DNA from 3 places in the Priestia sp. HNGD-A6 genome. Region 2 is predicted to be linked to each of the others. Evidence: riboswitches for the same ligand, from Rfam matches in the RefSeq annotation. Region 2 holds a riboswitch; each other region holds the start of a gene.
What was found. Region 2 has a riboswitch for cobalamin ahead of nikA (nickel ABC transporter substrate-binding protein). Riboswitches for the same ligand answer to the same signal wherever they lie in the genome.

Region 1 (3,283 bases), 170 kb from region 2:
TAGTTTATTTGCTTATCGAGATCGTCCATTTATCTCTCACCACGTGAATCAGCTTATTGATCACGCCGCGAATTCTTCATTTCCAAGCGATCATGCTACGTCTGCATTAGTTATCACTTTTACCATTTGGCTACATTTCAAACGTTCAGGGCGCATGTGGGTTGTAATGGGTGCACTCATTGCATTTTCACGCGTATGGGTTGGCGTTCACTATCCATTCGATGTGTTAACAGGAGCTATTCTAGGCTGCGTGCTCGCGTTGTTTATTCATTATGTTATTTTTAATACCAAAATTATGAGAGCTATTACCAATCTGTCTATTTTTCGAAAATCAGCTTATGACGGGCAGTCTCAATATTATTAAGAAAAAGCCGCAAATACGCGGCTTTTTTTATTGGGAAATTTTTAATGCATTTAATACTTGTTTTTTAAAATTAAATTGTGTACAATTAAATTACAGAAACGATAAACAAAAAACTTTTAATAAAATTACTAAAAAAGAGGAGAGATTTATACATGAAAGCTTTATATGAAACAACAGTCGTTAACACAGGTGGAAGAACAGGAGAAGTTCATTCTTTAGATAATATCTTTAATTTAGATGTTGCAACACCTCCAGCACTTGGTGGAGAAGCAACAACAGCAACAAACCCAGAGCAGCTATTTGCAGCTGGATACAGTGCTTGTTTCAACAGTGCGTTAGAATTTATGTTGAAAAAACATAACGTAGAAATCAAAAGCAGTGAAGTAAAAGCTACTGTTCAGCTGCTTCCAGATAAAGCTGATCAAGGAGTAAAAATTGCTGTAGCGCTTGAAGCTCATATCGAAGGCTTAGATTTAGAAACAGCGAAAAAATATGTAGACCTAGCCCACTCATACTGCCCGTATTCAAAAGCAATCAGCGGTAACGTAGACGTAACGGTAGAAGTAATTTAATTGCTTTAAAAATCCCTGCTAAGCATGTAAAGCTTAGCAGGGATTTTTTATTTGAATTTTCTCTATTCATTTGTAAGCGGTACTAGTATAATGAGGAAGAAAATGAATTATTCGCACAGTTTAGGTGCTCTTACATAGCGTAAGAGGTAACAGGGAATCGAGTGCAAATCTCGAGCGGTCCAGCCACTGTAAGCAGGGAGTTTTCTATCTTATCGTCACTCAAAACGGGGAAGGCGGTAGAAAATGATGATCTCAAGCCAGGAGACCTACCTATTCTGTACACTTGACTCTTCTAGGAAAGAGGCGGTGTATCAAGGTACGCAGTGAGCAATTGCTGTTTATTTTCATATGCCGACACATCCTCAATTTCTATAGAATTGAGGCTTTTTTACGTTTTATTTTAAAAAAAGGAGTGTAGGAAATGGAAGGTTTATCAGTTTTTTTACTTGTCTTTTTATTAGGAATCAGGCACGGATTGGATGCAGATCACTTAGCTTTTATTGATGGCCAGACCCGATATAATTGGCGAATGGGGAGCCGTTTTGCCCCGTGGGTCGGCACGCTGTTTTCACTAGGTCACGGAGGAATGGTGGCCGTCACGGCCGGGGTGCTTGGCGTGGTGATGAAGAATTTTACGTTTCCATCGTATTTCGATCATTTTGCATCCTGGGTATCCATTATCTCCCTCTTTCTAATCGGGACATTAAACACATATCATTTGCTTCGAACTAAAAACAAAGAAGAAGAGTTTCAGGTGAGCGGGTTAAAAGGGAAGTTTATTCCGAAAATCGCAAAAGGAACAACGAATCCTTTTTTAATTATTCTTGTAGGAGCGCTGTTTGCCCTAGCGGCTGAAACGGTCAGTCAAACGGCCGTGTGGTCTCTAGCTGTAGGGAACGCAGGCAAATATACGCCGCTTTTATTAGGACTAGTATTTATGTTTGGTATGATGCTGACAGATACAATCGATTCACTGATTGTACATAAAATGGTGAATGAATCGAGTAAGTTTGGGCAATCTGCTTCCCGCTTGATGGGCTGGGTTATTGTTATCCTCGCATACGGGGTGTCCTTCTACTTAGCATTCACTTTCTTTAATCCATGGGCCGAAGTAAACTTTGAAATGGTTGGCGTTATTTTGTTTGTTTTTTTAGTGTCTATGTTTGTTTTTGTAAGTGTGAAGTCAAAAGGGAAAAATATTAAAATAAATGTCAATTAGTCAAACGAAAGCTTTAATCTGTTGAAGATTGAAGCTTTTTTGTATGAATTTGTTGAAGTTTATGGCTATTTTCGGTCGGTTATGAATAAGTTAAAGTATTATCTATATTTAAAGGATGGAAAATTGTCTGAAAACCATTATAATTAAGGATAATTTAAGGTCGTTATGTGAAACGTAGAACATAGTTATACGTACGATAAATAAAAGCATTTAATGCAAGCAGCAGGGGTTGTTTGGAGGAGGAATTGATTTGAGTCAGGTAATGGTAGAACAAAGTGTATTTAGTTATTTAAAAGAACACGAACAAGAGATGCTTGAAGATTTAGTTGGATTTGTGAAAAAAGAATCACCGTCCTACAGTAAAGAGTTAGTAGATCAGTGTGGAATGTATTTAACGGAGCTGTTTCAAAAGCGTTTAGGAGTAGGCTACGAAATTATAGAAGAAAAAGAAGTAGGAAACCATTTGAAATTTACGATTGGAGAAGGAGAAAAGCAGCTTTTAATTATCGGTCACTTTGACACGGTATGGGAAAAGGGAAGGCTAAGTCTAAGAACAGAGGGAAACAAGCTGTACGGTCCGGGAATTTTAGACATGAAAGGCGGCATTGTGCAATCTATATGGGCGATTAAAGCGATTCAAGAGCTTGGCTTATCGCTCGATAAAAAAATTGTGTTTTTCTGCAATTCGGATGAAGAGATTGGGTCAATTTCTTCTAAAAAATACATTGAAGAAGAAGCACAAAGAAGTGAAGCAGTGCTAGTAGCAGAACCGGCGGTGGCGGGTTCAGGTGCGTTAAAAACGTCGCGCAAAGGAGCGGGAATTTTCACCGTAAAAGTATGGGGACGAGCAGCACACGCGGGTAATCACCACAAAGAAGGAATCAATGCGATTGAAGAGCTTGCGCGCCAAGTGATTTTCTTGCAGGGCTTAACAGATTATGAAAAAGGTACAACGGTGAACGTTGGAACATTTACGGGAGGCAGCGGTACAAATGTAGTGCCTGAATATGCAGAAGCACACGTAGATTTACGTGTTTCTACAGAAGAAGAAGCGAAACGTATGACGGATATTATTTTGAACTTAACACCCATCTTAAAAGGGATAAAGCTCGAAGTAACGGGAGGCAT
Region 2 (3,283 bases):
AAATGCTGAGTCAGCATATAATACTCGCTTGGATTTGTTGTCCAGTTTTTCACTTTTTGATTATAAGCAACAACAATGTTTGGATGTACAATCGATGACGTCAGCATTTTTCTATTAATCAAAGCGGTTGCTTGTTTGGCTAACTGATCTCGTTTTGCGTCATCTACTGTTGAATTTAACTGTTCTATCATTTTTGTTAGCGTATCATCATTAATCCGGCTGGCATTTAAACCACCGCCGGGCAAATAGTTCGTACTTAAATAATAGCTGGCATCTCCTCTAGGTGCTGTGATAAGGCTGTACAATGCTAAATCCCAATCATCTTTTGCCATTACATATTCATCGCTATCTTCAACTAGGTGAATCTTAATAGTAATTCCTAACTCTTTGGCATTAGACTGTAGAAGCTGAGCAATTAAAGGCAGTTCTGGCAAAGAACTGTATGTGACAAGAGAGAGCGATAGTGGCTTTCCATTTTTGATTGCTTTGTCATTTTTGATTTGATAGCCTGCTTTCTCTAAATATTTTTTAGCAGATGTCATACCTCTTTGCTCATTAGCAGTACTATCAGCAAAAGGAAATTGGGGTAAAAATGGACCTCGAGCCGCTGCCGCTTGATTGTTCATGATGCTGCTAACAATTTCTTTTCGGTTCAATAAGGTATCGATAGCTTTTCTTACATTTTCGTCTTTTAATGCGTCATTGGTTTGATTGTAAAGCAATAAATGGGTGCGCACACTAGGTACTCCACTTACTTTAAAAGACGGATCTGTTTGTAAAGTGCCCAAGCTTTCTAAAGGCGGGCGATAAATAATATCGGCTGTTCCAGATTGAAGAGCAGCAACTCGCGCATTAGCATCTTCGTTAAATCCAAAGATCGCACTTTTCAATTTCACTTTTCCACCCCAATAATTTTCATATCTTTCTAATTTTACTTGATTTCCTTGATCAAAAGACAAGACGCGAAATGGACCCGTACCAATGGGCTTCTTAGCTATATTAGAAGCATCAACATCTATAATAGCTGTATTTGGATGCACTAATTCAGAAGGAAATTTAGGCATTGGTTCTTTTAATGTAATTGTCAGCGCATGACTGTTCGCTTTCATTTCTTTAATATTTAAAGCGTTTTTCATCGCATAACTTTGGTCTATCGTTCTTTGAAGAGAAGACTTAACGGCATTTGCATCCAGCGCTTTTCCGTTTTGAAACATGATGTTCTTTCTTATCATAAATGTCCATATAAGGCCGTTATCTTTCGTTTCCCACTTTTCAGCAAGCCAAGGCTTTATTTTTAAATCGTCGTTGATTTTAACAAGCGTCTCCCCTACTCCCCCACGAACTGCTGTATAATTATCGTCCGTATGAGGATCAAGCGTTGCAGATGTAAAATTAAATAAAAACGTCACACTTTTATCCGTTTTCTTTCTTTCTTTTATACTTACGCTCTCTTCATTAGGAGCGCAAGCAGTGAGGCAAAGTAACACGAGAAATATCATAGATACAAGTTTTTTATTATTTATCATTCATTTTTCCACCTTCTATTTTAATACACAAAAAAAAGCACTTCTAAAAAGAAGTGCTTGCCTTCACAACAAATTCAGATAAACGTATCCCTTGTTTATCGTATTTTTGATTCTGCCAAAACACCTCCCTATCCTCGTAGGTTATTGTGTGCTGCGATTTATGGCAGGTCTCCTGGCTTCAAGTCATTGCCTTATACCGCCTTCCCGTCTCTAAATAGACAGTGGCTTTTTGACATAAGGCTCCTTGTTACAGTGGCGGGACCGCTCCGGATTTTCACCGGATTCCCTTTTAAGGCAATTGAAAAACAATTGCCACCATAAAAGCTGGTTATTTAATTTAGTAGCGTGCTCTTGAAACTCTAGAAGTGGAAGCTGATGGTGAAATATCTTCATCATCAAATCCAGTGGCAATAACGGTTACCATCATTTCGTCCTTTAAATCTTCATTAATCACAGATCCAAAAATCATATTTAAGTCCTGATCAGAAGCGGACGTGACAATATCTGCTGCTTCCTGTACTTCGTAAAGACTCAGGCTGCTGCCGCTCGTAATGTTCAGCAGCACGCCTCTTGCTCCATCAATCGATGCATCTAGCAGCGGACTAGAAATCGCTTTTTTCGCTGCTTCAATTGCTCGATCTGATCCCGAAGCTCGTCCGATACCCATAAGCGCAAATCCTTGATTAGACATAATTGTTTTTACATCAGCAAAGTCAAGGTTAATCAGCCCCGGAACAGCGATTAAATCTGAAATACCTTGAATACCTTGGCGAAGAACATTATCTGCTTCACGGAATGCTTCAAGCATAGGTGTCTTTTTATCAACGATTTCAAGCAAGCGGTCGTTTGGAATGACAATAAGGGTATCTACCGATTCATTCATCGCAGTAATACCGCCTACTGCTTGCTTGGTACGTTTATTTCCTTCAAACTTGAAAGGGCGAGTAACTACTCCAATTGTTAAAGCATTTAGTTCACGGGCAATTTGGGCAATAACCGGAGCTGCTCCAGTACCAGTGCCTCCCCCCATGCCAGCTGTTACGAATACCATATCTGCGCCTTGCAGTACTTCTTGAATTTGCTCTCTGCTTTCTTCTGCAGCTTCTCTTCCTACTTCTGGATTAGCTCCTGCACCTAATCCTCGCGTTAATGCCGCACCAATCTGCATTTTCACATCTGCTTTAGATAAATTAAGCGCCTGAGCATCCGTATTAACGGCGATAAATTCTACCCCTTGTACACCATGTTCAATCATACGGTTAACGGTGTTATTTCCTCCACCGCCGACTCCAATTACTTTAATTCGCACTAATGGCGATACATCTGCATCAAATCCAAACATTCTAAGTTCCTCCTCAATGATCAAAATTACTTTCTCTTATTATCCGAAAAAACACGTGAAGAACCTTTTACTCCTATATTTAACGCGTAACTGTTCTTTTGTTTTACAGATTTTATACATTTCTCTTTTAACCTTTAAATCTTTACATCTTTATGTAAAATTATTGTTGTTCTGAAGTTAGTACGCCGAACTCTTTTTTGGTTTTCCCACTCAAAACGGCATATAAGCTTATTGTATCATTCATTTGACAGATGTCTGTATTTAATTTTGAGTAAGATGTGACTAAGAGAATAATATTTTTATAGACAAAATGAGAAAAAGCCCTTAGAAATAAGGGCTTCTCTAGATAATAAACCATTTTATAATTTCCCAGTTAAGAATTGAGCTTCTCCCATACCAAAGCTCCAGTCAGCAT
Region 3 (3,283 bases), 2.1 Mb from region 2:
TCACACGCTTTAATTGTAAACACGTCTCCGACTGGAGATAGTAAAAAGGAAGCTGATTGGAGCTTTTTAATAATCACATCTGGCTGAGCCGTTGGAATTTGCAGTTTGATTTGATGGTCAGGCGTATACTCCATCGTACCTTTTTCACCAACAACTTCTGCTAGTGTTGTCATTTGAACGGGCGTAAACTTCTTATTCGCAAGCCCTGGACTAACTGCCACTTCAAAAATAGACTCAATTGGCTGGTGTACGACCGGTGAAGTAGTTTCACCTAAAATTGCTTGAAGCGCTTCTTCTGCCAGAGCTCGTGAAGCTGCTTTTTCTTCTTTTGTATTCTGAACATCTTCAATAGCTGAAGCCGTTTGCTTTACAGTCTCCTCTTGATCAAGAGCCCATGGTTCTGCTTCTTTTCGAAGTCGCTGATGCGGTCTTAGCGGCTGCTCTGTTTGGTTGAGGGTATATTTCCGCTGATACCCGCGCGGTGTAATCATTAAGTCATCGTAAAAGAACGTAGATGAATTTCCGACAACAACGGTAGTCAGCATGCCTATTTCATGATTTAACATGTCTTTTAAATTGGTCATTACCACTTCTTCACGGTCACGATAAGCGCTTTTCACAAGACCAACAGGCGTATCGGGGGAACGGTATTTTAATAAAATCCTTTGCGCTTCCACAATTTGTCTTGTGCGTCTTCCGCTTTTCGGATTATAAAAAGCTACTACAAAATCTGCTTGTGCAGCTGCTTCGATTCGTTTTTCGATTAACTCCCAAGGCGTAAGGTGGTCACTTAAACTAATCGTACAGGCATCATGCATCACGGGCGCCCCAAGGAGGGATGCGCATGAATTAATAGCCGAAATGCCAGGAATCACTTCCAGCTCTACGCCCGTTTCTTTTTTCCATCCTTTTTCAATCAACACTTCATACACAAGGCCGGCCATTCCGTATACTCCTGCATCTCCGCTTGAAATGACCGCCACGGTTTTTCCCGCTTCAGCTTGCTTTACGGCTTCTTGTGCACGGCTTACTTCTTCGGTCATTCCTGTACTAATAATTTGCTGATTCGTTAATAGTCCTTGAATTAATTCCACATAGGTTTTATAACCAATGATCATATCACTTTCTTGAATGGCTTCTCTTGCTCGCTGTGTAATATGTTCAAAGCTTCCTGGACCGAATCCAATAACTAACAGTTTACCTTTCATGCTAGCTCCTCCTTTATGCGTTACTTTTTACTTTGTCAATTCCTTCTATGGAGTCACTCTTTTCCGGAGAAACAAAACCGTTTTGATCATATTCATAAATAAGTGATTCCTTTATACTGCAGCCTCCTGCTAAATGTTCTTCAACAATTCGATGAGCTACGTTTTCAGTGACCTGCTTGTACCAATCTCCTGAAGGGTACACGATAGCTACAGGAGCATCTTTGCATCTTCCGTTACAGCGCGTACGGGTTGTGTGAACCGCTTCATCTAGATTCAGTTCAGTCACTTTATTTCGAATAGCTTGCGTGGCTTCTTCTCCACCTTTTCTCATACAGCTGCTTCCATTACAAATCAATACGTGATGCTTTGTTGCATTCAAGTTCCAAGTCGTCACACTCATTCGCTCCTTTACTAAAAAAACGCCTCTATCAATGATAGAGGCGCAGAAAATTCAAACTAAGTTTTTGCACTTCCACCTATATCCCGTAGGGTAAGCTTCGCATTAGAAAAAGGCTGGTTTCCTGACTTCGATTCATTACTTGATTGCGCCTTCCCGAATACAGTGGCATATGCAATCAGCTCCTCTTCACAGTGGCGGGTACCGCGCTGGCTTCACACCAGACTTCCCATTTAACGCAATGTGAACATTGCGCACCTTTTTTGCACGATATGTAGTTTTGTGCTACGAGAAAAACCCGCTTCGCTAATATGCGAGCGGGTAAAACGTCAGAATAAAAGTGTACACGAATGCCACTTTAAGCCAACGTTTCCCTTCCCGCTCCCCGGAGAAATAGAAACTTCACAATAAAGACAGGTCTCCTGACTTGTGTATCATTCTACTTGAGAACCTTCCCGTGATTTTTCCACAGTGGTTATACTCGTTCGTCCACACTTACAGTTGCGGGGGCAGTACTGGTCTTTCACCAGTTTCCCTATTAAGCCTTCTTGGCATCTTTACTGTTGCTGTTTGATATATATGAACCTTTTAAACTATCAGAATAATAGAAGTAACTACCATATCATAGCGTACATTTTTTTTTATTTCAACTCTATTCTTTTCGTAAGATACAAGAAGCTATAAAAAAACAAGAGCATAAAGTCAGCTCTTGTTTTTTCATTATATAGCTACTAATGTTAAATGAGGATCATTATAATACACGACTTCTGAAAGAACTTTACAGCCATTTGTTTTGGCAAAAGCTTCTCTCGCCTGCGTTTCAGTTTCAAATTCAAACATTTTCATTTCTTTTCCAGCATATACCGTCAGTACCCACATGAAAAGATTCGCCTCCGATTATTGTAGTGATCGCTATATCCACATTATGACGAAACCATATCCTTTTGAAAACCCATTCTACAAAACTTGTCACAAGAAACTTTTAAAAATTTAAAAACATTTTAACTTCTGTAAATGAACAAAATGTACAAAAGGTTTAAGCCGTATTATACCTCTTTAAAAAAGGTGCTTTTTTTACCAACTGTTGCTTCACCAGTAAAAAATATATAGTATTTATTAAAAAAAGAATCCGGACAGCCGGCTTCTTTTTTAGGAAAGGAAAGTACAGACATCATAGTCCCTTCCTGCTCTTTGTTTTGCATAAAAATACACTAATTAAATATTCCTTTCTTAAAGCAGAACCATGTTCGATTGGATATAGTGGTAAAGAAGCTTGTACGTATGGTTTAATGAATCTTGATGCGTTCTCTCAAACGCATGAGAAGAATCAATTCCTGGACCAATTAAGCCGTGTACGATGTCATGCCCGGCACGAATAGCAGCAGAAGCATCTGATCCGTAAAACGGATAAATATCTAATTTGTACTGAATATCGTGCTCCTTGGCTAGCTCCACCAAATGCTTTCTCAAACCGTAATGATATGGGCCGCTTGAATCTTTTACACAAATAGACACGGTGTATTCATCAGTAGATTGTCCATCTCCCATGGCACCCATATCAACCGCTAAGTATTCTACCGTTTGAGGCGTAATATTCGAATTTCCTCCGTATCCAATTTCTTCATTATTTGAAATAAGAAAGTGCGTAGTGTATGGCAGTTCGATCTGCTCTTCTTGA

Region 1: it holds a riboswitch for cobalamin, as region 2 does, so the genes downstream of both, SCI76_RS12405 (sodium:proton antiporter) here and nikA (nickel ABC transporter substrate-binding protein) in region 2, are expected to answer to the same signal.
Region 3: it holds a riboswitch for cobalamin, as region 2 does, so the genes downstream of both, SCI76_RS00705 (ferredoxin) here and nikA (nickel ABC transporter substrate-binding protein) in region 2, are expected to answer to the same signal.

Annotation. Positions count from the first base shown of each region.
Region 1 covers NZ_CP138621.1:2,455,403-2,458,685, reverse strand. Annotated here, with positions in the region: gene SCI76_RS12415 (undecaprenyl-diphosphatase) at 1-364, shown strand, start outside; gene SCI76_RS12410 (organic hydroperoxide resistance protein) at 517-936, shown strand; cobalamin riboswitch at 1,042-1,225, shown strand; gene SCI76_RS12405 (sodium:proton antiporter) at 1,358-2,155, shown strand; gene SCI76_RS12400 (M20 family metallopeptidase) at 2,385-3,283, shown strand, end outside.
Region 2 covers NZ_CP138621.1:2,281,694-2,284,976, forward strand. Annotated here, with positions in the region: gene nikA (nickel ABC transporter substrate-binding protein) at 1-1,526, opposite strand, end outside; cobalamin riboswitch at 1,671-1,861, opposite strand; gene ftsZ (cell division protein FtsZ) at 1,864-2,868, opposite strand; gene SCI76_RS11500 (tautomerase family protein) at 3,228-3,283, opposite strand, start outside.
Region 3 covers NZ_CP138621.1:136,008-139,290, reverse strand. Annotated here, with positions in the region: gene cobJ (precorrin-3B C(17)-methyltransferase) at 1-1,208, opposite strand, end outside; gene SCI76_RS00705 (ferredoxin) at 1,222-1,602, opposite strand; cobalamin riboswitch at 1,702-1,882, opposite strand; cobalamin riboswitch at 2,000-2,179, opposite strand; gene SCI76_RS00700 (hypothetical protein) at 2,326-2,484, opposite strand; gene SCI76_RS00695 (hypothetical protein) at 2,652-2,807, opposite strand; gene SCI76_RS00690 (M42 family metallopeptidase) at 2,836-3,283, opposite strand, start outside.